DNA from 2 places in the Variovorax sp. H27-G14 genome. Region 1 is predicted to be linked to the other one. Evidence: predicted binding sites of a transcription regulator. Region 1 holds the regulator's gene; the other holds the start of a gene.
What was found. The regulator HrcA, encoded in region 1, represses chaperone genes, less so after heat shock. The targets are predictions, from matches to a motif close to TTAGCACTCNNNNNNNNNGAGTGCTAA.
Positions count from the first base shown of each region.

Region 2: a site for HrcA is predicted at 1,399-1,425, ahead of groES (co-chaperone GroES). Genes of this name have one in related genera too.

Region 1 covers NZ_JAYLVN010000019.1:79,616-93,983, forward strand. The annotation lists gene VLK31_RS29735 (dynamin family protein) at 1-1,713, shown strand, start outside; gene mutY (A/G-specific adenine glycosylase) at 1,748-2,782, shown strand; gene rapZ (RNase adapter RapZ) at 2,811-3,689, opposite strand; gene recN (DNA repair protein RecN) at 3,686-5,368, opposite strand; gene VLK31_RS29755 (NAD kinase) at 5,370-6,287, opposite strand; gene hrcA (heat-inducible transcriptional repressor HrcA) at 6,319-7,326, shown strand; tRNA gene VLK31_RS29765 (tRNA-Ile) at 7,358-7,434, shown strand; tRNA gene VLK31_RS29770 (tRNA-Arg) at 7,509-7,585, shown strand; tRNA gene VLK31_RS29775 (tRNA-Arg) at 7,712-7,788, shown strand; gene greB (transcription elongation factor GreB) at 7,849-8,424, shown strand; gene VLK31_RS29785 (RelA/SpoT family protein) at 8,437-10,692, opposite strand; gene rpoZ (DNA-directed RNA polymerase subunit omega) at 10,786-10,989, opposite strand; gene gmk (guanylate kinase) at 11,029-11,649, opposite strand; gene VLK31_RS29800 (YicC/YloC family endoribonuclease) at 11,661-12,584, opposite strand; gene VLK31_RS29805 (serine/threonine protein kinase) at 12,677-13,684, shown strand; gene VLK31_RS29810 (PP2C family protein-serine/threonine phosphatase) at 13,689-14,368, shown strand, end outside.
Region 2 covers NZ_JAYLVN010000001.1:842,214-856,581, forward strand. The annotation lists gene VLK31_RS03955 (LysR family transcriptional regulator) at 1-23, shown strand, start outside; gene VLK31_RS03960 (Zn-dependent hydrolase) at 1-1,251, opposite strand; gene groES (co-chaperone GroES) at 1,513-1,803, shown strand; gene groL (chaperonin GroEL) at 1,833-3,485, shown strand; gene xylB (xylulokinase) at 3,667-5,133, opposite strand; gene VLK31_RS03980 (AraC family transcriptional regulator) at 5,152-6,108, opposite strand; gene VLK31_RS03985 (carbohydrate kinase family protein) at 6,148-7,116, opposite strand; gene VLK31_RS03990 (transaldolase family protein) at 7,134-7,832, opposite strand; gene VLK31_RS03995 (L-iditol 2-dehydrogenase) at 8,148-8,936, opposite strand; gene dalD (D-arabinitol 4-dehydrogenase) at 8,933-10,321, opposite strand; gene VLK31_RS04005 (ABC transporter ATP-binding protein) at 10,395-11,441, opposite strand; gene VLK31_RS04010 (carbohydrate ABC transporter permease) at 11,459-12,295, opposite strand; gene VLK31_RS04015 (carbohydrate ABC transporter permease) at 12,309-13,166, opposite strand; gene VLK31_RS04020 (ABC transporter substrate-binding protein) at 13,305-14,368, opposite strand, start outside.

The DNA of each region.
Region 1 (14,368 bases):
AGCGCCGGGCGCACCACGATGTGCCCGACCGAGCTGGGCTATGACGCCGCGCTGGCGCCCAAGCTGCGGCTGCTGCCCATCGAAACCCGTCTGGAGCCGCACTCGCTGGCCCACTGGCGTGAAAAGCCCACCCGCTGGACCGAGATCGCCATCGATGTCGGCAACGCGGAGCAGCTCGCCCAGGCCATGGGCAAGGTGGCCGAGGTGCGCTGGGTCAGCAAGGAAGAAGCACGCGCGCTGGGCTTCTGGAACGACGACACGCCCGACGACAACCCGGTGCAGGACAGCGAAGGCCGCGTCGAAATTCCGCGCTGGCGCCACGCCGTGCTGAACATGCCGCACCCGCTGCTGGAGCAGGGGCTGGTCATTCTGGACACCCCCGGCCTGAACGCGATTGGCGCCGAGCCCGAGCTCACGGTGAGCCTGATTCCGCAAGCGCATGCCGTGGTGTTCATCCTGGGCGCGGAGACCGGCGTCACGCGCTCCGACCTGTCGATCTGGCGCGAACACCTGATCACCGAAGACGAAGGCAGCGACACGCGCTTCGTGGTGCTCAACAAGATCGACACCATGTGGGACACGCTGAGCACGCCCGCACAGATCGAGCAGCAGATCGAACGCCAGCGCGAAGGCGCGGCGCGGCTGCTCGAAGTGCCGCTCGCGCAGGTGCTGCCCGTGTCCGCGCAGAAGGGGCTGCAGGCGAAGATCCAGTGCGACGCGCAACTGCTGCAGGCCAGCCGCCTGCCGGCGCTCGAAGCACTGCTGGGCGAAGGCGTGCTCGGCAAGCGCGAGACCATGCTGCGCCTGGCTGTCGACGCGGGCATGACCGCGCTGCGCGCCGAGGCCGAGCGCATCCTCAAGGTGCGCCAGCGCGACCTGTCCGAGCAGGCGCTCGAGCTGCAGGGGCTGCGCGGCAAGAACGTTTCCGTGATTCGCCACATGCGTGCGCGAATCGACCAGGAGCATGCCGAGTTCGAGGGCAGCAACACCCGCATCCTGGCGCTGCGCTCGGTGCAGGGCAAGCTGCTGCGCGAGGTGTATGCCGTGCTCGGGCGCACCGCGCTCAAGGCCGACATGGTGCGGCTGTCGGCCGCGCTCAAGCGCCCCGGCATCAAGCTCAACGTGCGCAAGGTGTACGCCGAGACCTTCGACTCGCTGCGCAACAACCTGCGCGAAGTGCAGGCGACCACGGCCGAGATCCAGTCGATGCTGCACGCCACCTTCCGCCAGCTCAACGCAGAGCAGGGCTTCACGCTGCAGGCGCCGGCCGAGCCCGACCTCACCGGCTTCGAGCAGGAGCTCAGCCAGATCGAGCGCAGCCACATCCACTACCTGGGCGTGGGCAACCTGCTGAAGCTGGCGCAGGCCGACTTCTGCGACAAGCTGGTGCGCGCGCTGGCCAGCCGGCTGCGCCTGGTCAACGAAGCCGCCATGACCGAGGTGGAGCGCTGGAGCAAAGGTGCGAGCGCGCAGATCGACGCACAGCTCAAGGAGCGTCGGCGCAACTTCAGCAAGCGCATCGAGGCCATCGAGCGCATTCAAAGCGCGGCGGGCAACCTGGACGAGCGGCTGGTCGAGCTGGCCGCGCAGGAGCGCGACATGGCCGAGCTGCATGTGCGCCTGCGCGAATTCACGTCGCTGATTGCGCCGCAGCCAACGCCCTCGGGCGCGGCTGAGGTACCGGTTGCTGCCGGCGCACTGCGTGCGGCCTGAACGTTCCGCCGTGGTGGCGGCTGCAGCCCCGCCACTGCCTCCCGATTTCGCCGCGCAGATCGTGGCCTGGCAGCGCAGCCACGGGCGCAGCCAGTTGCCGTGGCAGAACACGCGCGACCCGTACCGCGTGTGGCTGTCCGAAGTGATGCTGCAGCAGACGCAGGTCTCCACCGTGCTCGGTTATTTCGCGCGTTTTCTCGAGCGTTTTCCGGACGTGAAGGCGCTGGCCGCCGGCACCGAAGACGAGGTGTTCGGCCTGTGGAGCGGCCTGGGCTACTACAGCCGGGCGCGCAACATGCACCGCTGCGCGCAGGACGTGGTCGCGCGCTTCGGCGGCGAGTTTCCTCGCACTGCCACCGACCTCGTGACCCTGCCCGGCATCGGCCGCTCGACCGCTGCCGCGATTGCCGCCTTCTGCTTCGGCGAGCGCGTGGCCATCCTCGACGGCAACGTCAAGCGCGTGCTGACGCGCGTGCTCGGCTTTGCGGGCGACATGTCGTCGACGGCGCAAGAGCGCGCGCTCTGGGATCTGGCGACGCAGTTGCTGCCGCCGGCCGAGCAGCGCGAAGCCATTGCGCACTACACCCAGGGGCTGATGGACCTGGGCGCCACCGTGTGCCTGCCACGCAAGCCCAGCTGCATGCTCTGCCCGGTCGAGAAGAGTTGCATTGCGTTGCGCGAGGGTGCGCCCGAGCGCTATCCCGTGAAGACCCGCAAGCTCAAGCGCAGCGCCCAGTCGCTCTGGGTGCTGCTGGCGCGCGATTCGCAGGGACGTGTCTGGCTGGAGAAGCGCCCGGCCAAGGGCATCTGGGCGGGGCTGTATTGCCTGCCCGTGTTCGACAGCCGTGAAGAACTGCTGGCCGCCTTGCCTGCCGCTGCACAAGGCGGTGTTCAGGACCTGCCGGCCTTCATGCATGTGCTGACCCACAAGGACCTGCACCTGCACCCCATGCAGCTCCAGGGCGGCCAGCCGCAAGGCGAGGGCGCGCGCTGGGTTGCGGCGCAGGAATGGCGTCAACTGGGTTTGCCGGCGCCGATGCGCAAGCTGCTGGAAGGCAGCGAGGCCTGAACCGTGCGAACCCCGCGAACCCCGCGCGTCAGTTCGCGTCGAGTTCGCGGTGCCGCTTGAGCGCGCCCCAGCGCGCCCCGAAAGAACGCGCCAGCTGCTCGACCAGAAACACCGAGCGGTGCTGCCCGCCGGTGCAACCGATCGCCACCGTCACATAGCTGCGGTGGTCGCGCGCCAGCGCATCAAGCCAGTGCGACAGAAACTGCTCGATGTCGTCGTACATGCGCGCCACGTCGTCGTGCTCGCGCAGCCATTCGATCACCGGCTCGTCGCGGCCCGTGAGCGGGCGCAACGCGGGCACGTAGTGCGGGTTGGGCAGCATGCGTACGTCGAACACATAGTCTGCATCGAGCGGCACGCCGCGCTTGAACGCGAAAGACTCGAATACCAGCGTCAACGCGTTCTGCGGCGCCGAGATCAATGACTTGATGTAGCTCTGCAACTGCGCCGGGCGAATCAGGCTGGTGTCGATCACGTCGGCGCCGTCGCGCAGGTCGGCCAGCAGCTCGCGCTCCAGCTCAATGGCCTGCATCAGCACCCGGTGCTGCTCGGGCACGTCGGTGCGGCCTTCCTGCCGCGACAGCGGGTGGCGGCGCCGGGTTTCCGAATAGCGGCGCAGCAGGGCGTCGGTGGTTGCGTCGAGAAACAGCGAACGCAGAGAGATGCCACCGTCGCGCCGCAACGCCTCGAGCTGCTGCGGAACGATCGGCAGCGACACGCCGGTGCGCACGTCCATGGCAATGGCCACGCGCGGCGTCTGCTGCTCGTGCTGCAAGGCGATGAACGCCGTCAGCAGCTCGGGCGGCAGGTTGTCGACGCAGTAGTAGCCCGCGTCTTCCAGCGCATGCAGGGCCACCGATTTGCCGGACCCCGACATGCCCGTGATGAGCACAAGATCGAGGTTCATGAGGCGGTTGCCGAGGTCTTGTGGCCGAGCATTTCGCGTGCGTGGGCCAGCGAGGTCTGCGAGACCTTTTCGCCGCCCAGCATGCGCGCGATTTCCTTGGCGCGGCTGTCGTCGTCCAGGCGCGACACGCCGCTTTCGGTGCGCGGACCGTCCTTGCCGCTGGCCGCCGTCTGGCGCTTGGCAACCACGAGGTGATGGTCGGCGCAGGCGGCCACCTGGGGCAGGTGGGTCACGGCGAGCACTTGCCGGTCGCGGCCGAGCTGCTTCATGAGGCGGCCGACCGTTTCCGCAACTGCACCGCCCACACCAGCGTCGACCTCGTCGAAGATCAGCGTCTGCGCGGCGCCCAGTTGGCTGGTGGTGACGGCAATGGCCAGCGCAATGCGCGACAGCTCGCCGCCTGAGGCGACTTTGCCGATGGCGCGCGGCGTGCTGCCGGTGTGGCCCGCCACCAGGAAGGCCACTTCTTCCAGCCCGGCGCGGCCGGGTTGCGCCAGCGGCTGCAGCTCGACCTCGAAGCGCCCGCCCTGCATGCCCAGGCCCTGCATGGCTTGCGTGACGGCTTGCCCGAGGCGCGGCGCTGCCTGCTTGCGCAGCTTGCCGAGCGACTTGGCCTCCTTCATGTAGACCTGCTGCGCGGCTTCTTCCGCGCGCTCCAGGGCTTCGAGGTCGCTTTGCGCGTCGAGCGCCTGCAGCTCGGCCTGCCAGCCGGCCAGCAATGCCGGCAGGTCGGTCGGCGTGCGCTTGTAGCGGCGCGCGAGCGACATCCACAGGCCCATGCGTTCGTCCAGGTCGGCTAGGCCGCGTGGATCGGCATCGGTGTCGCGCAGATAGCCGTGCAGCGAATGCGCCGCGTCGGAGGCCTGTGCCACGCAAGAGGCCAGCACCTCGCCCAGGTTGCGAAACTCCGGTTCGATGTGCTCGCAGTTCTGCAGCAGCGTGGCCGCGCGGGTGAGGGCGGCAAGGGCGCCGTTGTCGTCGTCTTCCAGCGCCTGGCTGGCGCCGTGCGCCGCGTCGATCAAGGCTTGCGCATTGGAGATGCGCGAGTGGTTGGCGGACAGCTCTTCCCATTCGTCCACGCCCGGTGCGAGCTTGGCGACTTCGGAGATCTGCCACTGCAGCCGTTCGCGCTCGCGCTGCAGCGAGTCTTGTGCGGAACGCGCGCGTTCGAGCGAAGAGAGCGCTTGTCGCCAGCCGTGCCAGGCAGCATCGAGCGCATCGGTGCGCACGCCTGCATAGGCGTCGAGCAGGCCGCGCACGGCCTCGGGCCGCGTCAGGCTTTGCCAGGCGTGCTGGCCGTGGATGTCGAGCAGGTGGTCGCCCAGTTCACGCAACTGCGTGGCGGTGGCGGGGCTGCCGTTGATCCAGCCGCGGCTGCGGCCTTGCAGGTCGACGGTGCGGCGCAGCAGCAGGGCGTCGCCGGCTTCGAAGCCGCCTTCGTCGAGCCACGGGGCCAGGGCCGCGTCGGCGTCGAACTCGGCGCTCACGTCGAGCCGCTCGGCGCCTTCGCGCACCGCGCCTGCGTCGGCGCGGTTGCCCAGTGCCAGTTGCAGTGCGTCGATCAGTATGGATTTGCCCGCGCCGGTTTCACCGGTCAAGACCGTGAAGCCGCCGGACAGGTCGAGTTCGAGTGATCGCACGATCACGAAGTCGCGCAGTGCGATGCGTCTCAGCGCCATGTCAGGAGCCCCCTTCGTTCCAATGGAGTTTTTTGCGCAGCGTGTCGAAATAGCTCCAGCCGCGCGGATGCAGAAAGCGCACGCGAAAGTCGGAGCGGCGCACCACCACGCGATCGCCGATTGCGAGCGAGGCCAGCGACTGCATGTCGAAATTGGCGCTGGCGTCGCGCCCGCCCACCAGCTCGATGACGATCTCGTCGGCATCGGGCAGCAGCACCGGGCGGTTGGACAGCGTGTGCGGCGCGATCGGCACCAGCACCCAGCCCGGCACCGCCGGATGAAGCAACGGCCCGCCGGCCGACAGCGCATACGCGGTCGAGCCGGTGGGCGTGGCAATGATCAGGCCGTCGGCACGCTGGTTGGCCACAAAGTGGCGGCCCACCGACACGCGCAGCTCGACCATGCCGGAGGTGGCGCCGCGGTTGACCACCACGTCGTTCATGGCGAGTGCGTCGAACACCGAGACACCGTCTCGCATGACGCGCGCATGAATGAGGCTGCGGTGGTCTTCCTCGTACTCACCGGCCAGCATGGGAATGAGCGTGGCCTGGTAGTTGTCGAGCGGAATGTCGGTGATGAAACCGAGCCGGCCTCGGTTGATGCCGATCAGCGGAATGCCGTAGCTGGCGAGCTGCCGGCCAATGCCCAGCATGGTGCCGTCGCCGCCGACCACCAGGCCGAGGTCGCAGCGCTGGCCGATTTCTTCGACCGACAGGGCCTCATAGCGCGGATGGGCGGGGGCACCTTCGTCTTCCTCGTCCTCTTTGCAGGTGGAGCGTTCGACGAACACCGTGCAGCCCTGCGACTCCAGAAAGGCGCCAATGCCTTCCATTGCACCGTCGCGTGCATCCGCCTGCGCTCTGGCGCCGGAAGCCTGGTATTTGCCGATCAGGGCGACGTGACGAAAGCGAGAGGTCATATTTCACAAATTACAACACTAAAATCTTGCAATGCTGGACGACCGTGCCAAGTTGCTGCTCAAGACGCTCGTCGAGCGCTACATCGCCGACGGGCAACCCGTCGGGTCACGCACGTTGTCTCGCGCCCCGGGGCTCGACCTGTCTCCCGCGACCATCCGCAACGTCATGTCCGACCTCGAGGCACTGGGGCTCATTGCCAGCCCGCACACCTCGGCCGGCCGCATTCCCACCCACCGCGGCTACCGGCTGTTCGTCGACACCATGCTGACCGCCCAGCGCGAGCACATGACCACGCCGAGCCTGCCGCCCGACCAGCCCCAGAAGGTGATTGCCAACGCCGCCAACCTGCTGTCGAACATGTCGCAGTTCGTGGGTGTGGTGATGGCGCCGCGGCGTGCGTCGGTGTTCAAGCAGATCGAGTTTCTGCGGCTGTCCGACAAGCGCCTGCTGGTGATCATCGTGGCGCCCGACGGCGACGTGCAGAACCGGGTGATTTTTCCGGAGGCCGACTATTCGCAGTCGCAACTGGTCGAAGCCTCCAACTACATCAATGCGAACTATGCGGGCCTGACCATCGAGCAGGTGCGCGACAAGCTGCAGTCTGAAATAGAGACGCTGCGCGGCGAAATTGCCGCGCTGATGCAGGCTGCGGTGCAGGCCAGCTCCGACGTGCTGACAGAGGCGCAGGAAGACGACGTTGTGATTTCCGGCGAGCGCAACCTGCTCGCGGTCAGCGACTTCTCCAGCGACATGGGCCAGCTGCGCCGCGCCTTCGAGTTGTTCGAGCAGAAGGCCCAGCTCATGCGGCTGCTCGACGTGTCGAGCAAGGCGGAGGGCGTGCGCATCTTCATCGGCGGCGAAAGCCAGGTGGTGCCCTTCGAGGAGCTCTCCATCGTCAGCGCGAACTACGAGGTCGACGGGCAGGTGGTGGGTACGCTGGGCGTGATCGGCCCGACGCGCATGCCCTATGAACGCATGATCCAGATCGTCGACATCACGTCGCGGTTGGTGGGCAACGCGCTGAGTCATCGCAAGTAGGCTGCGCGTCGCGAATAGAATCGTGCCGCGTGGGCCGTTAGCTCAGTTGGTTAGAGCAGCGGACTCATAATCCGTTGGTCGATGGTTCAAGCCCATCACGGCCTACCACTGCTTCATGCCGAATCAAGTTTTTTGCATCGCTTTGGGGATGCTGCTTGAAACGGGATATAATCGAAGGCTCAGCGGCTGTAGCTCAGTTGGATAGAGTACTTGGCTACGAACCAAGGGGTCGTGGGTTCAATTCCTGCCAGCCGCACCAACATTGAAGATGCCCGGAAGATTCGTCTCCCGGGCATTTTTCTTTTGGTCTTTCGTGAGTCATCCGCCTGCATTCGGCCAGTTAAATTTAAATGGCCGAAAAAAGCGGGCTATAATTGCAAGCTGTGCGGCTGTAGCTCAGTTGGATAGAGTACTTGGCTACGAACCAAGGGGTCGTGGGTTCAATTCCTGCCAGCCGCACCACTACATAAAAGGCCCGCAACGAAAGTTGCGGGCCTTTTTCTTTTTTTGGAGGATTTTGCGTTGAGCAAGGCATTCACCAAGGAAACGGATTCCGATGGGGATGACGACGGCGCCGACGGCGCGTTGCCTCCACTCCCCGCGGGCAGCAAGAACTACATCACCCCCGACGGCTACGCGCGGCTGCGCGACGAGCTGCTGCAACTGATGGACGAAGAGCGCCCGAAGATCGTCGAAACGGTGCACTGGGCCGCCAAGAACGGCGACCGCTCCGAAAATGGCGATTACCTCTACGGCAAGAAGCGCCTGCGCGAAATCGACAGGCGCATCCGCTTTCTCACCAAGCGCCTGGAGATCGCTGAAATCACCGACCCGTCGGTGCACCACGGTCGCGACCAGATCTTTTTTGGCGCCACAGTTCGCTATGTCGACGAAACGGGCGACGAGCGCAGCGTCACGATTCTCGGCATCGACGAGGCAGAAAGCGCGAAGGCCGAGGTCAGCTGGATTTCCCCGATCGCTCGGGCACTGCTCAAGTCGCGCGAAGGCGATGTTGTGAAGCTCGTGACGCCGGGTGGCGCGCACGAAGTCGAGATTCTGTCGGTGAGCTATCCCACACCGCGCCCCGCACCAACCTAGAGGCTGAACGCGTCAGGGCGCGGGCACCGTCCGGGAGGCGGTCAGCACCGAAGAGGTCCGGCGGGCAGCGCGCAGCACCGCATCCAGATGGGCGCGGTCGCGCACAGCGATCACGAAGCGCAGGTCGGTCGAGTCTTGCGGTGTTTCGTCGGCCATTTCCACATGCGTGATGTCGGCCTCGGCATCCGCCAGCGTGGCCGCGACACGTGCCAGCACGCCCTTGTCGTTGCGCACCGTGATGACCACGCCGGTTTCGAAGGAGCGCGTGGGTTCGTCCGCCCACTCGACCGCGAAGAAACGTTCGCTGTCCTTGTGCCGCAGGCGTTGGCCGACGCCACAGTCTTCGGTGTGCACCACCAGGCCCTCGCCGTGCCCGAGATAGCCGACGATCTGGTCCCCTGGAATGGGGCGGCAGCACAGGGCAAAGCGCACCGACGAGTTCTCGCTGCCGTCCAGCGTCACCGCGCCTTGCGACACCGTTTCATGCGAAATGAAGCGCTCGCGGCTCAGCAGCAGGGCGTCGGGTCGCTCACCGAGTTCGGAGAGCATGGAGACCAGCCGCTTGGCCACGATGCTGGCGATGCGCTTGCCCAGCCCGATGTCGGTCAGCAACTCGGAGCGCGTGCGGCTGCCGGTGAAGCGCAGCAGCTTCTCCCACAGCGGTTGATGTTCGTCGTCGTTGTCGGGCAGCTTGCTCAGGCCCTCGGCGCGCAGCGCCTGGGCCAGCAGCTTTTCGCCCAGGCCTTCGGATTCGGCATGCGCCAGGGTCTTCAGGTAATGACGGATCTTGGAGCGGGCGCGCCCGGTCCGCACGAAACCGAGCCACGCCGGATTGGGCGTGGACACCGGCGCGGTGATGACCTCGACCACGTCGCCGTTCTTGAGCTCGGTGCGCAGTGGCACCTGGTCGCCGTTGATGCGCGCGGCCGAGGTGTGGTCGCCGATGTTGCTGTGAATGGCGTACGCAAAGTCGACCACCGTGGCGCCGCGGGGCAGCGCCATGATCTGGCTCTTTGGCGTGAACACGTAGACGGCGTCTGGAAACAGGTCGACCTTGACGTGGTCCCAGAACTCCGCGGCGTCGCGTGTTTCGTCCTGAATGTCGAGCAGCGACTGCAGCCACTTGGTGCCCAGCCGGTCGTTGCTGGCGGCATTCGGTTCGGCGGCCTTGTACAGCCAATGCGCCGCCACGCCGGATTCGGCCACCACGTGCATAGCTTCGGTTCGCAATTGAAACTCGACGCTCACGCCCGCCGGGCCCACCAGCGTCGTGTGCAACGACTGGTAGCCGTTGAGCTTGGCAATGGCGATGTGGTCCTTGAACTTGCCCGGCAGCGGCTTGTACATCTGGTGCAGGATGCCCAGGCCGGTGTAGCAGGCGATCACGTTCGGCACGATCAGGCGAAAGCCGTAGATGTCGGTCACCTGCGCAAAACTCAGGTGCTTGTCTTCCATCTTGCGGTAGATGGAATACAGCGTTTTCTCGCGCCCCGCGATCCGCAGCGTCATGCCGGCGGCCGAGAAAGCGGTTTCGACCTCTTTTTGCACCTTCTGGATCAGGTCGCGCCGACGGCCGCGTGCCTTGGCCACCGCCTTTGAGAGCGTGGCATAGCGCCAGGGCTTCATGTGCCGGAACGAAAGCTCCTGCAGTTCGCGGTAGGTCTGGTTCAGCCCGAGCCGGTGTGCGATGGGGGCGTAGATTTCGAGCGTTTCGCGCGAAATTCGAGCCCATTTTTCGCGCGGCGCATCGGCCAGCGTGCGCATGTTGTGCGTGCGGTCGGCCAGCTTGACCAGAATGACGCGCACGTCGCGCGCCATGGCAAGAAGCATCTTGCGGAACGACTCGGCCTGGTTTTCTTCGCGCGTGTTGAACTGCAGCTTGTCCAGCTTGGTGAGGCCGTCGACCAGCTCCGCCACCGGCGCGCCAAAGCGCTCGATGAGTTCGGGCTTGGTGACGCCGCAGTCTTCGATGGCGTCATGCAGCAGGGCGGCCATCAACGCTTGCGCGTCGAGCTTCCATTCGGCGCATTGCGCCGCCACCGCAATGGGGTGCGTGATGTAGGGCTCGCCGCTGTTGCGCAACTGGCCGAGGTGGGCCTCGTCGGCAAAGCGGTACGCGCGCCGCACCAGCTCGGTGTCTTCCGGGCTCAGGTAATCGAGACGCGCCGTCAATGCGGCAAAGCTTGCTGCTGCGGCGTTCAGCGCCGCCGGGCTCGGCTTCGGCGGGCCTTTGGGGGCTTGGGACTGATGTTTGGCTACCGCGCTCATGTCTATCACTTTAGCGTGACCGCTGTATGGACGCGTCCGGGCATAAAAAAAGCACCGCTTTGCGGTGCCTTTTCGTTGCAGGGCTGCGTCAGATCAGCCCGGCACCTTCTTGAGCATTTCAATGCCGATCTTGCCTTCGGCGATTTCGCGCAGGGCGGTCACGGCGGGCTTGTTCTTGCTCTCGATCTTGGGTGCGTGGCCCTGGCTCAGCATGCGCGCACGGTACGTGGCGGCCAGCACGAGCTGGAAGCGGTTAGGGATCTGAAGCAGACAATCTTCGACGGTGATGCGGGCCATGATGAGAATCTTTCTGTCAGTGAGCGATGAACTCGGATATCAGGGGATGTTCAGTGCGGCGAATGTGTCGGCACGTGCACGGCGCTGTGCAGAGTACCGAAGCCGCTGAGCGTGGACGATCGCCTTGAGATCGAAAAGCGCGCGCTCAAATAACTCGTTGATTATAACGAAGTCGAATTCCCCCGCCCGAGCCATCTCTTCGGCGGCGTTCTTCAGGCGCAATTCGATCACCGAGGCGCTGTCCTCGCCGCGGCGCTCGAGCCGCGAGCGCAGCTCTTCCCAGCTCGGCGGCAGGATGAAGATCATCACCGCGTTGGCAAACGTCTTGCGGATCTGCAACGCACCCTGGAAATCGATCTCCAGAATGACATCCGCCCCCTGGGCGATGCGCTCTTCGACGGCCCGCTTCGAGGTGCCGTAGCGGTGCCCGTGCACATTGGCCCATTCCACGAAGCCGTCCGCTGCAATCAGTGCGTCGAACTCCGGCGGCGAGGCAAAAAAGTACTCGCGGCCGTGCTTTTCCTGCCCGCGCGGCGACCGGGTCGTGTGCGACACCGACGGCTGGACGGCCGAATCCAGCTCCATCAGCGCCTTCACCAGGCTCGATTTGCCAGCGCCGCTGGGCGCCGCGACCACGAAGATATTGCCGGGGTAGTCCATTCTTGGGCTCGTCATTCGATGTTCTGTACCTGCTCGCGCATCTGCTCGATCAGCACCTTCATGTCCACGCCGATGCGCGTGAGCTCCAGCGCCGCCGACTTCGAGCCCAGCGTGTTGGCCTCGCGGTGCAGCTCCTGGATCAGGAAGTCGAGGCGCTTGCCGATCTCGCCGCCCTTCTTGAGCAGCCGCTCGATTTCGTCGAGGTGCGAGTTCAGCCGAGTCAGCTCCTCGGCCACGTCGATGCGAATTGCAAAGGCGGTGGCTTCGGTCAGCGCGCGGTCCTGGGCGGCTTCGGGCAGCGTGCCGCCCGTGCCGGCGGTCAGGCCCATGGCCTCCTGCCAACGCTCCAGGAAACGGGTGCGCTGCTGTTCGACCAGCTGTGGCACCAGCGGACCGGCCTGCTGCACCAGAAGGCGCAACTGGCCCAGATGGGCGTCGAGCATCTTGGCCAGCCGGGCGCCTTCGCGCTGGCGGGCCGACATCAGGGCGTCGAGCGCCTTGCCCGTCACCTCGAGCAGGTCGGGGCCCCAGTCGCCGCGGGCTGCGCTGTCGCCGCCGGCCAGGCGCAGCACGTCGGCCACGCTGAGCTCCCTGGCGCCGGGCAACCAGGCCTTGACGCTGTCCTGCACCCCGTTGAGCCGCTGGAGCAGCTTGACGGAGGGCTCGACGACGCCGGCCTGGGCCGTGTTCTCGATGGCCGCGCGCACTTCGACCTTGCCGCGCTTGAGCTTGCCCGTGAGCAGCTCGCGCAGGGCGGTTTCATGCTGGCGGAGTTCTTCCGGCAGCTTGAAAGTCAGGTCGAGAAAGCGGCTATTGACCGAGCGGATTTCTACCCCGAGTCGGCCTGCGGCGGCAGGCCGTGCCTCGGCTTCGGAGTGGCTGCCTGCGGACCCGTTTTGGCCGCTGGCGTAGCCGGTCATGCTGTAAACTGGCATTGCGCCTCACTGTGGTTTTTGCTTGCATGCACTGAGGCGTCGGCACGGCGTTCGCTTGCCGCACCATCGCCTTCGGGCGAAACTCCCGGATTATGTCAAAGGTCAAGCCTACGCCCCTGCAGCCCGATACGGCCATTGGCGGTTATCGCGTCATTCGCCGACTTTCCGCCGGCGGTTTCGGCGTGGTCTACCTCGCCATCGACTCCAACGGCCAGCAGGTTGCCATCAAGGAATACCTGCCCTCGTCGCTGGCCACGCGCGGCCCCGGCGAGCTTGCGCCGCAGGTGCCGCCCGAGAAACTGTCGCTCTACCGGCTCGGCCTGAAGAGCTTCTTCGAAGAAGGCCGCTCGCTCGCGCAGATCTCGCATGCCTCGGTGGTCAGCGTGCTCAATTTCTTTCGTGAGAACGAGACCGTCTACATGGTCATGAACTACCTGGAGGGCGCGACCCTGCAGGACTTTGTGGTCACGGCGCGCGACCTGAAAAAGCAGAAGGTGTTCCGCGAGTCGACCATTCGCTCGCTGTTCGACGAAATCCTGCGCGGCCTGCGCATCGTGCACCAGTACAAGATGCTGCACCTGGACATCAAGCCGGCCAACATCTTCGTCACCGACGACGACCGCGCCGTGCTGATCGACTTTGGCGCCGCGCGCGAAGTGCTCAGCAAGGAAGGCATCTTCATCCGCCCTATGTACACCCCCGGCTTCGCGGCCCCCGAGATGTACCGGCGCGACTCGTCCATGGGCCCGTGGACCGACATCTACGCCATTGGCGCCTGCATCTACGCCTGCATGCAGGGCTATCCGCCCAACGACGCGCCGCGGCGCATCGAGAAAGACCGGCTCAGCCTGTCGCTGTCGCGCCTGCGCGGCGTGTACTCCGACAACCTCATCGAGGTGGTCGAGTGGTGCATGTCGCTCGACCCGCTGTCGCGCCCGCAATCGGTCTTTGCGCTGCAGAAAGAGCTCAGCCGCGAAGGCGAGCGCCGCTACACCAAGCTCACGGTGGGCGAGAAAGTGCGCCTGTCGATCGACAACATCCGCTCCTTCGACAAGAAGAGCCTGCCCAAGGCTGCCGCGCCCACCACGCGCCCCGCATGACATCATGAAATTCTCCGTCTTCCAGGTCAGTCGCAAGGGCGGTCGCGTCAAGAACGAAGACCGCATGGGCTATTGCTACACGCGGGAGTCGGGCCTGTTCGTGCTGGCCGACGGCATGGGCGGCCACCCCGAAGGCGAGGTGGCGGCGCAGCTGGCGCTGCAGACCATTGCCGCGCTCTACCAGCGCGAGGCACGCCCCACCGTGAAGGACGTCAAGTCTTTCCTGGCCGAATCGGCCATGGCCGCGCATCAGCAAATCATGCGGTACGCCAGCCACAAGGCCATGCTCGACACCCCGCGCACCACCGTGGTTGCGGCCGTGCTGCAGAACTCCACCGCCACCTGGATGCACTGTGGCGACTCGCGCCTGTACGTCGTGCGCGACGGCCGCCTGCTGGTGCGCACGCGCGACCATTCGCATGCCGAGCGCCCCAAGCCCAATGCCTCCGACGCGCCCGTCAACCGCAACCTGCTGCTGACCTGCCTCGGCTCGCCGACCACGCCGCTGTTCGACGTCGCACCGCCCATGGCGCTGCAGCGCGGGGACCGCATCATGCTGTGCTCCGACGGCGTGTGGGGCGTGCTGGACGACGAGCTCATCGTGCACACCCTGTCCTCCGGCAAGCCCGTGTCCGACGCCGCACCTGACCTTGCCGAAATGGCGCTGCGCAAGGGCGGCGCCCA
Region 2 (14,368 bases), on a different contig from region 1:
CTAGCGCGCGTCCAGCAGCCTGAGCGTGTGCGCCAGCACCTGGGTGCCGGCGGCCACCTGCGCCTTGCTGGCCCACTCTTCCTGGCAGTGGCTGCGCCCGTCCAGGCAGGGGATGAAGATCATGCCCATCGGTCCGGTGGACGCGACATGCATCGCGTCGTGGCCGGCGCCGCTGGGCAGTGCGCGGTGCGCCAGCGCCAGGCCGTCGGCAGCCCGGGCCACGGCCTGCATGACGACGTCGTCGCACCGCGTGGGCGGCGTGCGCGTCAGCGGCGCGGCGCTGCAGGTCACGCGCAGCCGCTGAAAGTCGTCATGGCAAAGGGCCATCACGCGCTCGGGAAACCCGTCGAGCACCGACTGCGCATTGCTGCGCACCTCCAGCACCATGTCGACCCGGCCGGGCACGGCGTTGGGCACATTGGGGCTCATCGAGAGGCGCCCGATGGTCGCCACCACGTAGTGCGGCTGGCCGTCCATGGCGCTGGCCTCGCGGTGCACCGTGTCGATGAGCCGGGCCGCGCCCACCAGGGCGTCGCGGCGGATGTCCATGGGGGTGGTGCCGGCGTGGTCGGGCTGGCCGGTCACCGTGAACGCGACGCGGCGGATGCCCACGATGTCGGTGACCACGCCGATCGGCAGGCCCTCGCGCTCCAGCACCGGCCCCTGCTCGATGTGCAGTTCCACGAAGGCGGCGATGCCGCCAGGGCCGCGGGCCGCGCTGCCCAGGTCGTCGGGCCGTGCGCCGATGCGCCGCATGGCTTGAGCAAGGCTTTCGCCGGCCTCGTTGCAGGAGGCCAGCATGGCCGCGTCCAGCGTGCCGGCGAAGGCCCGGCTGCCCACGCAGGAAATGCCGTAGTCGCTGGGCTCTTCCGACAGAAAGTCGATCACTTCCAGCGGATGCCGCAGCAAGACGCCGCCTTCGTGGAGCGACTGCGCCACCTCCAGCCCTGCCAGCACGCCCAGGATGCCGTCGAAACGGCCGCCGCCCACCACGGTGTCGCAATGCGAGCCGGTGACCAGCGGGGCCAGCCCGGGCTCGGTGCCCTGGCGGCGCCCGGTCAGGTTGCCGGCGGCGTCGGTGTGAACAGTGAGCCCGGCTTGCGCGAACTCGCCACGCAGCCAGTCGCGGGCGCGGTCGAATTCGGGGGAGAAGGCGCGGCGCGTCCAGGGAAGGTCGGGGCGGGTGAACGAGGCGAGGGTTTCGAGGCGCTGCCAGAGGCGGTCGGGCTGGATGGGGAGGGCTTGATGCATCCGCGGATGGTGACTTGCCTCGCGGCTTTCATGAAGAGGGTGCGGGTGATGCGAGCCATAAGGCCTTGTTTTGTTTGGCCCGCCGGCAGCTGTTTGCCGAATGGCGGCAAGCCCCTGCCCTTGAAACGTCATCGAATGCCCTTATCATTAGCACTCGCTGCCGACGAGTGCTAACAGCCACTTGCCGCCAGTCGAATGGGTGCCAGGCCCTGTCCGGCGCCCGACCACAAACCCGTTTCTTATCCATATTCAGGAGATGCAATGAAACTTCGTCCTTTGGCCGATCGCGTGATCGTCAAGCGTGTTGACAGCGAAACCAAGACCGCCTCCGGCATCGTCATCCCCGACGCAGCCGCTGAAAAGCCCGATCAAGGCGAAGTCCTGGCCGTCGGCCCGGGCAAGCGCACCGACAAGGGCGAACTGACCGCACTGACCGTCAAGGTCGGCGATCGCGTCCTGTTCGGCAAGTACAGCGGCCAGACCGTCAAGGTCGACGGTGACGAATTGCTCGTCATGAAGGAAGACGACCTGTTCGCAGTCGTCGAGAAGTAATTCATTCATCCCATTCGGAGTAAATACACATGGCAGCAAAAGACGTAGTCTTCGGCGGTGAAGCCCGCGCACGCATGGTCGAGGGTGTCAACATCCTGGCCAACGCAGTCAAGGTCACCCTGGGCCCCAAGGGTCGCAACGTGGTGCTCGAACGCTCGTTCGGCGCCCCCACCGTGACCAAGGACGGCGTGTCGGTCGCCAAGGAAATCGAACTCAAGGACAAGCTGCAGAACATGGGCGCCCAGCTCGTGAAGGAAGTGGCTTCCAAGACTTCGGACAACGCCGGTGACGGCACCACCACCGCGACCGTGCTGGCACAAGCCATCGTTCGCGAAGGTTTCAAGCTGGTGGCTGCCGGCATGAACCCGATGGACCTGAAGCGCGGCATCGACAAGGCTGTGACGGCCCTGGTCGCCGAGCTGAAGAAGGCTTCCAAGCCCACCACCACCTCCAAGGAAATCGCGCAAGTCGGCTCCATCTCGGCCAACAGCGACGAAACCATCGGCAAGCTCATCGCTGACGCGATGGACAAGGTCGGCAAGGAAGGCGTGATCACCGTGGAAGACGGCAAGTCGCTGGACAGCGAACTCGACGTCGTCGAAGGCATGCAGTTCGACCGCGGCTACCTGTCGCCCTACTTCATCAACAACCCCGAGAAGCAATCGGCGCTGTTGGACAACCCCTTCGTGCTGCTGTTCGACAAGAAGATCAGCAACATCCGTGACCTGCTGCCGGTGCTGGAGCAAGTTGCCAAGGCTGGCCGTCCGCTGCTGATCATTGCCGAAGAAGTCGAAGGCGAAGCCCTGGCTACCTTGGTCGTGAACACGATCCGCGGCATCCTGAAGGTTGTGGCTGTCAAGGCGCCTGGCTTCGGCGACCGCCGCAAGGCCATGCTGGAAGACATCGCCATCCTGACGGGCGGCAAGGTCATCGCTGAAGAAGTGGGCCTGACGCTCGAAAAGGTGACGCTGGCCGACCTGGGTCAAGCCAAGCGCATCGAAGTGGGCAAGGAAAACACGATCATCATCGACGGCGCCGGTGCCGCTGGCGACATCGAAGCCCGCGTGAAGCAAGTGCGCGTGCAGATCGAAGAAGCCACGAGCGACTACGACCGTGAAAAGCTGCAAGAGCGCGTGGCCAAGCTGGCCGGCGGTGTTGCAGTGATCAAGGTTGGCGCCGCCACCGAAGTCGAAATGAAGGAAAAGAAGGCCCGCGTCGAAGATGCACTGCACGCTACCCGCGCTGCCGTGGAAGAAGGCGTTGTGGCTGGCGGCGGCGTGGCTCTGCTGCGTGCCAAGCAAGCTGTGGGCAACTCGATCAAGGGCGACAACGCCGATCAAGAAGCCGGCATCAAGCTGGTGCTCAAGGCCATCGAAGCGCCCCTGCGCGAAATCGTGAACAACGCCGGCGGCGAAGCTTCGGTGGTGGTGAACGCTGTGTTGGCCGGTTCGGGCAACTACGGCTTCAACGCTGCGAACGACACGTACGGCGACATGCTCGAACTGGGCATTCTGGACCCGACGAAGGTCACCCGCACCGCACTGCAGAACGCCGCTTCGGTGTCCTCGCTGCTGCTGACGACCGAAGCCATGATTGCTGACGCACCCAAGGACGAGTCCGGCGCCGGCGGCGGCATGCCTGACATGGGTGGCATGGGCGGCATGGGCGGCATGGGCATGTAATTTCGCTCGCCCCCAGGGGGATTTGGCTCGCCCCCAGGCTGCGCGGCACTTCGTGTCCGCTACGCCAACCCCCTACCGGGGGCAACACCTGCGGCCCGGCAAAGCCGGTTCCGCGGTGTTTCGCGAAAGTAAAAAACCCGTCTTGCGACGGGTTTTTTTATGGGCGCTCGAAATGCGACGTCTATGGGAATTGATTGGCAAGCGCCGCATAGAGCGCTTGAAATCGCACATGGCGCGCCGCATGCACGCCAGCCCCATCGCCCGAAGGCAACAGTTGCTGCTTCACCGGTGGCAGCGTGCACACCTGCGCCACATCTCCCCCATCGGCCAGCCACGCCAGCCGCGCCGCGCCCAGCGCTCCGCCTGTCTCGCTGCCCGCATACAGCGTGAGCGTCACGCCGAAGATGTCGGCCAGCAGTTGCCCCCACCACACGCTGCGCGCACCGCCGCCCACCAGCGCCATTTCGCGCAGCGGCATGTCAGCGGGCAGGCGCAAGGTGTCGAAGCCGTCGCGCAAGCCGAAGCTCACGCCCTCGACCACCGCATAGGCGATCTCGGCCGGCCCGTGCGCGTGCGTCAACCCGAACAGCACGCCCTGCGCATTGGGGTTGTTGTGCGGTGAACGTTCGCCCGACAGGTACGGCAGAAACAGCGGGCAGCGCGCGCGATCCGCCGGCGACACCGAGGCCGCCGCTTCGAGCAAGGCTGCTTCATCGGCGAACCTGAAAGTCTTGGCCGCCCAGCTCACCGCGCTCGCGGCCGAGAGCATCACCGACATCTGGTGCCAGCGCTTCGGCAGCGCATGGCAGAAGGCATGCATCGCCTGCGCCGGGTTCGGCAGAAAGCGGTCGGTGGACACGAACACCACGCCCGACGTGCCCAGCGACACAAAGCCCTGCCCCGGCTCGACCAGCCCCATGCCGACCGCGCTGGCGGCGTTGTCGCCGGCACCGCCTGCAATCAGCACGTCGTTGCCCAAGCCCCAGCGCACGGCCAGTTCGGGCTTGAGCTGTGCGGAGACCTCGCTGCCTTCGACCAGGCGCGGCATGTGCGCGCGCGTGAGGCCGGTGGCCGCCAGCAGTTCGTCGGACCAGTCGCGTGCGCCCACGTCGAGCCACAGGGTGCCCGCCGCGTCGGACATCTCGCTGACCGCCTCGCCGCTGAGCATGAAGCGCAGCCAGTCCTTGGGCAGCAGCACGCGCGCCGTGCGCTTGAAGATGTCAGGCTCGTGCTCGCGCACCCACAGCAGCTTGGGCGCGGTGAACCCGGGCATCGCCAGGTTGCCCGAGATCTCGCCCAGGCGCGGCACGGCGCGCGCGAGCGCCTCGCACTGCGGGCCGCTGCGGCCGTCGTTCCAGAGGATGGCCGGGCGCAGCACCTCACCCTCTGCGTCGAGCAGCGTGGCGCCATGCATCTGGCCCGACAGGCCGATTGCGCGCACCGCGGCAAGCGCTTCAGGGTGCGACTGGCCGAGCGCTTGCATCACATGCTCGAGCGCCTGCCACCACTGCTGCGGCGCCTGCTCCGACCACAGCGGTTGCGGCCTTTCGACCGTGAGCGGCGCGCGGGCCACGGCCACGATGCGGTGGTCGTCGGCGAGCAACAGCGCCTTGAGCTCGGACGTGCCGAGGTCGAGTCCCAGGTACAAGATGAACTCCCTGCTTTTCTACGAAGGAATGCCCGAGCCGAAACGGGTGTCGGCCTGGCGTCGGAACTCGCTCGGCGTCATGCCCTTGATTTCAAGGAAGCGCCGGTTGAAATTGGCCACGTTGTTGAAGCCCACCTGGTAGCAGATGTCGGTCACGTAGTGGTCGGTCTGCATCAGCAGATGGCAGGCGCTGTTGATGCGCACACGGTTCACGAAGTCGGTGAAGCTGTTGCCCGTGGAGCGCCGAAAGAAGCGGCTGAAGCGGCTCTCGCTCATGCCCAGCTCGGCCGCCACGTCCGACATGGAGATCGACTCGGCCATGTTGTTGGTGATGCGGTTGACGATGCCGTTGATCTGGTCGACCTGCGCATCGCCGTCCGCGCCCTGGGCGCCCTGCATCTGCACGCTGGACAGCAACCGGTAGTCGGTGCATTCGGCCAGGTCGGCCAGGAACTCGCAGAACAGGCCCAGGCGCCGCACGCCGCGCGCGGCCTTGATGTGGTCCCAGTGCGCCTGCGCCTGCTGCGACATGCCGAAGAATTCGATGCCGTGGCGCGCGCGTTCGAGCAGCTGCATCACCTCGCGCAGCTCGGGAATTTCCGCGGCCGCGCGTTCGATGGGCTCGTGGCGAAACTGGATCACGCGGTCGCGCCCCGCCGCGCCGCCTTCGGGCACGTCGAGCGAGATCCAGTTGTGCGGCAGCCGCGGCCCGCACAGCACCAGGTGGCCGGGCTGGAACGGCCCGATCCAGTCGCCGATGAAGGCCTTGCCCGATGTCTCGGTGATCAGGTGCAGCTCGTAGTCTTCATGGAAGTGCCAGCGCACCAGCGGGCTGGGAAAGCCGTGCGCCAGGCAGCGCACCAGGCCGGTTTCTTCCGGCGCCTCGTAGCCCAGCGAGGGGGAGCGCGCAAAGTCGCGCTCCAGCTCGGGCTGGCGCTGGCGAGGGATCGAGCGCTTGCGGGTGGACGTCGTCATGGCAGCAAGTTCAGGCAGCAACAGTTCAGGCAGCACGCTTCAGGGCAGGGAAGCCCCAGCGCCATTTTGTTCCCCCGCCAGCGCGGCGTGCACCGCGGCCAGCGTCGGTGGGTCGGCGCCCTCGCGGGTGCAGTTCAGCGCGGCGGCGGTGGCGGCAAAGCCCATTACCTCGCGCCAGGCCTCGTCGGTGAGCGCGCCGAGCTGGGCCGGCTGCTCGATGCCGTGCGCGAGCAGCGACACCGACAGCCCGGCCGTGAAGGTGTCTCCGGCGCCGATGGTGTCGACCACCTGCACGCGCGGCGCGGCCACGCTCAGTGGCGCATGCCCGGTGCGCCACAGCGTGGCACCGTCGCCGCCGCGTGTGACGATCACCGCGCGCGCGCCGACGTTCAGGCATTCGGCGGCCAGCGCATCGATGGGTTGGCCGGGCGCGAGCAGTTCAGCGTCTTCGTCGCTGAGTTTCACCAGGTCGGCCAGCGCGAACCAGGCCGAAACACGCGCGCGGTAGGCCGCCATGTCGCTGATGAGGCTGGGCCGCACGTTGGGGTCGAACACGATCACGCGCTGGCCCTTGTTGGCGGCCACCAGGTCGGCGATGCGCGTGGCGGCCGGGTCTTGCAGCAGCGAGATCGAGCCGAAGTGCAGAAAGCGGCATTCCGCCGGCAGCTGCGGCAGCGGCTCGGGCGCCCAGGTGGCGTCGGCGCTGCCGCTTGTGTAGAAGGCGTAGCGGTTGGTCTGCGGCGTGCGTTCGACAAAGGCCAGCGTCGACGGTGCGCTGCTGCGCAGCACGAAGCTGGTGTCCACGCCGTTGCGTTGCAGAAAGCCCATGAGCCGTTCACCGAACAGGTCGGTCGACAGCTGCGTGAGAAAGCCGGTGGGTTGCCCCAGCCGCGCGCAGGCCACGGCGGTGTTGAGCGGCGAGCCGCCCTCATGGCCGAGGAACGCCAGGGTGCCCGCCTGGCTGGCGGTGAAATCGATGAGGGCTTCGCCCGTGAGTGCTATGCGCATGGTGTCTGGATTCTGAATCAGGGCAAGGCGCGTGCGTCGGCCAGAAAGCCGTTTTCGGCGGCGAGTGTGGCCGGATGGTCGAGCAGTTCGGCAAACAGCCGGGGCGGAATGGTGATGGCGCCCACGCCCAGCCCCAGCAGCGAAAGATACGCCTCGCGCGAACGGACGCTGGCCACGAGCAGCCGCGTGCTCGCCGTGCCGGATGCACCCGATGCACCGGGCACGGCCCGACGCGCCACCAGCGACTGCATCTGCGCAATCAGCGCCAGCCCGTTCACGCCGGAATCGTCGAGCCGCCCGAGGTACGGCGCTGCGTAGGCCGCGCCGAGCTGTGCGGCAAAGTGCGCCTGCTCGGGCGCGTACACGGCCGTCCACGTGACGGGCACGCCCTGCGCAATGAGCCGTGCGCCGGCATCGAGGCCTTGGCGCGTGGCCGGAATCTTGATGACGAGTTGGCCGCTGTCGAACTGCGGCAGCAGCGTGTGTGCGTCTTCGAGCATGCCGTCGACCTCGCTCGAATACACCTGGGCCTGCACTTGTCGCGCCCCCAGTTCGATGCAGCGCTTGAGCAGGTCCGGCAAAGCGGCGCGGCCCACGCCAGCGCGCAGCAGCAGCGTCGGGTTGGTGGTGACGCCGTGCACCACCGGGTGCGGGAGGCAGGCCTTCAGTTCGGTCAGGTCTGCACTGTCCAGGTAGAGGTGGAAATCTTCGTTCATGGTCTTTGGGCTTTGGGTGCGCTGCTGGTTCGGGGTAAGTGCACAGGCCATCGGGTACTCCCCTCCGCGAATGTCCCCCGCTTCGCTCCTCCTTTATTTCGCTGCGGGGAGCACCCGACGCCCTGTGCACCAGGGCACGCTGTGGGTGATCGCGCGATCAACGACCGCTCTGAATAGCGCTCACGCCGATGGGGTGCCTTGCGCAGCGAAATAAAGGAGGAGGCCGCAGGCCGGGGGACATTCGCGGAGCAAGGTACCCCGTCGGCGTGAGCGCCGCCCTGAATGACTCCCCGCACATCAAAAGAAACATCCATATCAGCTCATGACATTCCCGCCATCGACATTCAAAGTCTGCGCAGTGATGTAGCACGCCTCGTCACTGGCAAGAAACACCGCCGCACCTGCAATGTCGCCAGGCAACCCCATGCGCCCCAGTGGCACCGCCAGCCCGACCTGGCGCTTCTTCTCACCCAACGCCAGCCCCTCGGCCTTGGCGAACAGACTGTCGACGTGGTCCCACATCGGCGTGTCGACCACCCCCGGAGAAATGCCGTTCACGCGAATGCCGTGCGGCGCCATGGCCAGCGCGGCGCTCTGCGTGTAGCTGATGACCGCCGCCTTCGTCGCGCAATAGTGCGCCACCAACGCCTCCCCACGGCGCCCCGCCTGCGAGGCCATGTTGATGACCGACGCGCCCTGCGTGCCCGCCTCCACCATGTGCCGCAACACCGCCTGCATCACGAAGAACATGCCCTTCACGTTGACTGCGAACAGCCGGTCGAACGAAGCCTCGTCACTGTCCAGCAACGGCGCCAGGTCGAACACCGCCGCGTTGTTGAACAGCGTGTGCACCGGCCCGAAAGCCACCTGTGCCTCCGCCAGCATGTGCGTGATGGCCTGCGTGTCGGTGACGTCGGCCGCGATGTACGCGAGACGGTCGGGGTGCTGCTGCTGCAACGCGCGCACCGCATCGGGCGCGGCGGTGGCGCGGTCGATCACCGTGCAGCGCGCGCCCTGCGCAATGCAGGCCTGCGCCACGGCCAGACCGATGCCGCCACCCGCGCCGGTCAGCAGCACATGCCGGTCTTGCAAGCGGCCGCTCATGGCCGGCTTTCGGTTTCTACGAAGCGCGCGGTGCGCTCGGCAGCGCGGCGCACGGCATCGACCAGGCGCGCGTCGCCCGTCAGCTTGCCCCACAGGCCCACGTCCGCACACAGCGCAGCGACCGGGTCGGCTGCGCTGCAGACGGCATGCGCCACGGCTTCGTCCATGCCCTGGTCCTGGTAGGCGTACGGCAAGGTGCCCTGGTGCCAGCGCTGCAAAAACGCAAGGAACAACGCGGGCAACATCGCCACGCTGTCGATGCCCTGGCCCGCCGCCAGCCGCTCGCGCACGGTCGGTGCAATGAAGCCCGGAATCTTGGAAAAACCGTCCGCCGCCACGCGCTGGTTGGTGTCGCGAATGGCGGGGTTGCCGAAGCGCTCCAGCACCACGTCGCGGTACGCCGACAGGTCGATAGGGCTCGGGCTGAGGCAAGGGACCACGTCGTCGGTGACGTAGTCGAACGCCATCTTGCGGATGGCCGCGTTGTGCGTGCCCTCGTGAATGAAGTTCAACCCCACCAGCGTGCCCGCCCAGGCAATGCAGCTGTGCGTGGCGTTGAGGATGCGGATCTTCGCCTCCTCGTAAGGCTGCACAGATTCGACCAGCTCCACGCCCACGCGGCCCCAGTCCGGCCGGCCCGCCGCAAAGTTGTCTTCGATCACCCACTGGATGAAGCTCTCGCCGGTGATGGCGGCCGCATCGTCGCGGCCCGTGGCGGCCTGCACGCGCGCGCGCAGCTCGGGCGGCGGGCGCGGCGTGATGCGGTCGACCATCGCGTTGGGGCAGCGCGTGTGGGCGTTCACCCAGGCCAGCAGATCGGCATCGCCCGCCAGTTCGATGAACTGCTGCAGGCCCGCGTGAAAGCGGTCGCCGTTGTGGCGCAGGTTGTCGCAGTTCAGCAGCGTCACGGCGCCGGCGTTCGCGGCTTTGCGCGCACGCAGAATGGCGCAGACCGCGCCGTAGATGGTCACGTTGTCGCCGCCGGCTTCGCCATTGCGTGCACGCGCCACGTCGGCGGCAAGGTCTGGGAACGAAAGGTCCAGCTTGCCCTTGTCGTCGAGGTAGTAGCCAGCCTCGGTGACGGTGAACGACACGATGCGCGTGGAGGGCACCGCGCCGCGCGCGATCACCGGGGCCAGCGAGCGCTCCCAGGGCAGCACCTCGCGGATGGCCTCGATCTGCTCGTAGCGGTACTCGCCCGCCGGCGACACGGTTTCGAGCGTGTAGCGCCCGCCTTGCGCCTGCAGCGCGGCAACGACGTCGGCCATGTCCGGCCGGATGTTGGCGCCCGACAGCGACCAGCGGGTGTCGCCCGCATCGATCAGCCGCTGCAGGTAGACGGCCTGGTGCGCGCGATGGAACGAGCCCAGGCCGAGATGGAGCACCGTGAACTCCGTGGGAGCCGGTGGAATGTGCGCGTGGGTCACGGGAATGTCCGTTGAAAAGGCGTTGGAAGAATCAAGCGCTCGCGCTGACCGAACGGCCTTCGCGATTGAACAGGTGCAGCACCGACGGGTCGAGCTCCACCGACACGTCGTCGCCGGCCTGCAGCGGCGTGCGGTCGTTCTGCCGTGCAATGAGCGGCACGCCGCCCACGTCGACGTGAATGAGCGTGTCGGCGCCCAGTGCCTCGATGAGCTCCACGCGGCCCTGCACATCGCTCACTGGCGCACCCTGCTTCGGGTGCACGCGCAGGCCTTCGGGGCGCACGCCGAGGAAGCCGTCGGCGGGCAGCTTGCCGCCGGTGGCGGCCGAGAAGCTGGGAATGGCATTGGCCGCCACCATGTTCATCGACGGCATGCCGATGAACTGCGCGACAAACTGATTGGCCGGGTGGTCGTACAGGTCGAGCGGCGTGCCGACCTGCTCGATGAGCCCGTCCCGCAGCACCACCACGCGGTCGGCCAGCGTCATGGCCTCGACCTGGTCGTGCGTCACGTAGATGGTGGTGGCACCCAGCGCGCGGTGCAGCTTGTGGATCTCCACGCGCGTGTTGCCGCGCAGCGCCGCGTCCAGGTTGGACAGCGGCTCGTCGAACAAAAACACCTTGGGCGCGCGCACGATGGCGCGGCCAATGGCTACGCGCTGGCGCTGGCCGCCCGACAGGTCCTTGGGCGTGCGATCGAGGTACTGCGTGAGGTTGAGCGTGTTGGCCGCATGCTCCACCTTGGTCTTGATCTCGCTCTTGGACACGCCCGCCAGCTTGAGCGCGAACGACATGTTGTCGTACACGCTCATGTGCGGGTAGAGCGCGTAGCTCTGGAACACCATGGCCAGGTCGCGCTTGCCCGAAGGCGCCCAGGTGATGTCTTTGTCGTCGAGCAGCAGGTTGCCGCTGGTGATGGGCTCCAGCCCTGCAATGAGCCGCAGCAGCGTCGACTTGCCGCAGCCCGAAGGCCCGACGAAGACGATGAACTCGCCCTTCTGAATCTGCAGGTCGACGCCCTTGATGATGTTGACGTCGCCAAAGCTCTTCTTGATGTTCTTGAGTTCGAGGTAGGCCATGAGATGTCTCCCTTTCTTTACTTGACGGCGCCGAAGGTCAGGCCTTGGACGAGTTGCTTCTGGCTGAACCAGCCGAACACAACGATGGGCGCGATGGCCATCAGCGACGCGGCCGACAACTTGGCCCAGAACAGGCCTTCGGGGCTGGAGTACGACGCGATGAGCGTGGCCAGCGTGCCGGCCTTGGCGGAGGTGAGGTTCAAGGCCCAGAAGGCTTCGTTCCAGCTCAGCACCAGGCACAGAAGCCCGGTCGATGCGAGCCCGCCCACCGACAGCGGCAGCACCACGTGGCGGAACTCGGTCCACAGGCTCGCGCCGTCCATGCGCGCGGCCTCCAGAATTTCGTTCGGAATGTCCTTGTAGGCGCTGTAGAGCATCCACACCATGATCGGCAGGTTGGACAGCGTGAACACGATGGTCAGCGCGGTGAGCGAGTCCAGCAGGCCCGCCGTTTGCGCCAGCACGTAGATGGGCACCAGCGCGCCCACGGCCGGCATCATCTTGGTGGAGAGCATCCACATCAGGATGTCGCGCGTTCGCCTGGTGCGAAAGAAGGCCATCGAGTACGCCGCGGGCGCCGCTATCAGCAGGCCCAGAATGGTCGAGCCCAGGCTGGTGATGAGCGAGTTGCGTGCGTACAGCAGGTAGTCGCTGCGGCGCTGCACCTCGCCAAAGTTGTCCAGCGTGGGCTCGAACACGAACAGCGGCGGCACATGAATGGCCTGCAGCTCCGTCTTGAAGGCCGTGAGAAACAGCCAGCCGAGCGGAAAGAACAACACCAGCGTGACGGCCCACGCACTCACGGTGCGAATGGCCTGCGGCAGGAAGTTGCTGGGGGGTTGTGTTTGTTGCATGGCGTTGTGCTCCTCAGTCGAGGTTCTTGCCGATGATTCGGATGAGGAACACGGCCACGATGTTGGCCAGCACCACCGCGAACAGCGCGCCGGCCGAGGCCACGCCCACGTCGAAGTTCATGAGCGACTGCTTGAAGATCATGTAGGTCATGTTCGTGCTCTCGTTGCCGGGGCCGCCATTGGTGGTGATGGCGATCTCGGCAAACACGCTGAGCAGAAAGATCATCTCGATCATGATCACCACGGCCATCGGGCGGCCAAGGTGCGGAATGGTGAGATAGAAGAAGCGCTGGAACGAGCTGGCGCCGTCCATGCGCGCGGCCTCCATCTGTTCGCGGTCGAGCGACTGCAGCGAGGTGATGAAGATCAGGCAGGCGAACGGCAGCCACTGCCAGGCCACCATGATGATCACCGACAGCAACGGCACGTCGGTGAGCCAGTCGACCGGCGTGGCACCGAAGAAGCGCCACAGGTCGGCCAACACGCCGTAGATGGGGTTCATCATCATGTGCTTCCACAGCAGCGCATTGACCGCGGGCATTACGAAGAACGGCGAGATGAGCAGCACGCGCACGATGCCGCGCCCCGGAAACGGCTCGTTCACCAGCAGCGCGAGCAGCACGCCGAACACCACCGTGATGACGATGACGCTGCCGATCAGCAGCAGCGTGTTCCACGTGGCCGGCCAGAAGTCGGGGTCGGTGATGAAGTAGTGAAAGTTCTCGAGCCCCGCGAAGGTGTGTTCGCCGGGCTGCATGAGGTTGTAGTTGACGAACGAGAAGTACAACGTCATTGCGAGCGGCACGATCATCCAGAGGAAGAGCGTGAGCACCGCGGGCGCCATGAGGGCGCGGGGCAGGAGTCGTTTCATTGTGTATTCCTCTCTGGCTGTTGCCCCCTCTCCCGTGCGCGGGAGAGGGTTGGGGTGAGGGCAAGCGACGTCGGCTGTGGACGCGCTGCTGCCCCCTCACCCTGGCCCTCTCCCCAAGGGGAGAGGGAAAGAAACGGCCTACTTGTAGTACCCGCCCTTTTTCATCTCACGCTCCGCCGCCGTCTGCGAGGTCTTCAGCGCCTGGTCGACCGTGACCTTGCCTGCCAGCGCCGCGCTCATCTGCTGTCCCACCGCCACGCCGATGGCCTGGAACTCCGGAATGGCCGCGTACTGCACGCCCACGTACGGCGACTTGGGCAGCGTGCTGTCGGTGAGGTTGGCGCTGTCGATGGCCTTCTTCTCGGCCTCGGCAAACTTGGCGACCTTCTGGAACTCGGGGTTCGCATAGGTCGACTTGCGCGTGCCGGTCGGCACAGAGGCCCAGCCGGTTTCCTTGGCGACCAGGTTCACGTAGTCCTTGGAGGTGGCCCACTTGATGAACTTCTGCGCTGCTTCGTCCTTGGTCGAGCTGGCCGGAATGGCCAGGTTCCACGACCACAGCCAGTTGGCACCCTTGGGCGTGCTGGCGGTCGGTGCCTGCGCAAAGGCCACCTTGTCGGCTACCTTCGACTGCTTGGGGTCGCTGATGAACGAGGCCGCAATGGTCGCGTCGACCCAGGCAGCGCACTTGCCTTCGTTGAACAGCGCCAGGTTTTCGTTGAAGCTGTTGGCCGACGCGCCCGGGGGGCCGTCCTTCTTCATCATGTCGACGTAGAAGGTGATGGCGTCCTTCCAGGGCTTGGTGTCGATCTGCGGCTTCCACTGCATGTCGAACCACTGGCCGCCGTTGGTGTTGACCAGCGTGGTCAAGAAGGCCATGTTGTCGCCCCAGCCCGGCTTGCCGCGCAGGCACATGCCGTACACGCCGCCCTTGGGGTCGTTGGCCTTGTCGGCAAAGTCCTTGACCTGGGCCCAGGTGGGCTGGTCGGGGATCTTGATGCCCAGCTTGTCGGCCAGGTCCTTGCGGTACATGAGCATCGAGCTCTCGCCGTAGAACGGCGCGGCGTACAGCTTGCCGTCGGTCGACAGGCCGCTGCGGATGGCGGGCAGCAGGTCGTCCACGTCGTACGCGGCATCGGTGGCGATGGGCTTGAGCCAGCCCTTCTTCGACCAGATGGGGGTTTCGTACAGGCCGATGGTCA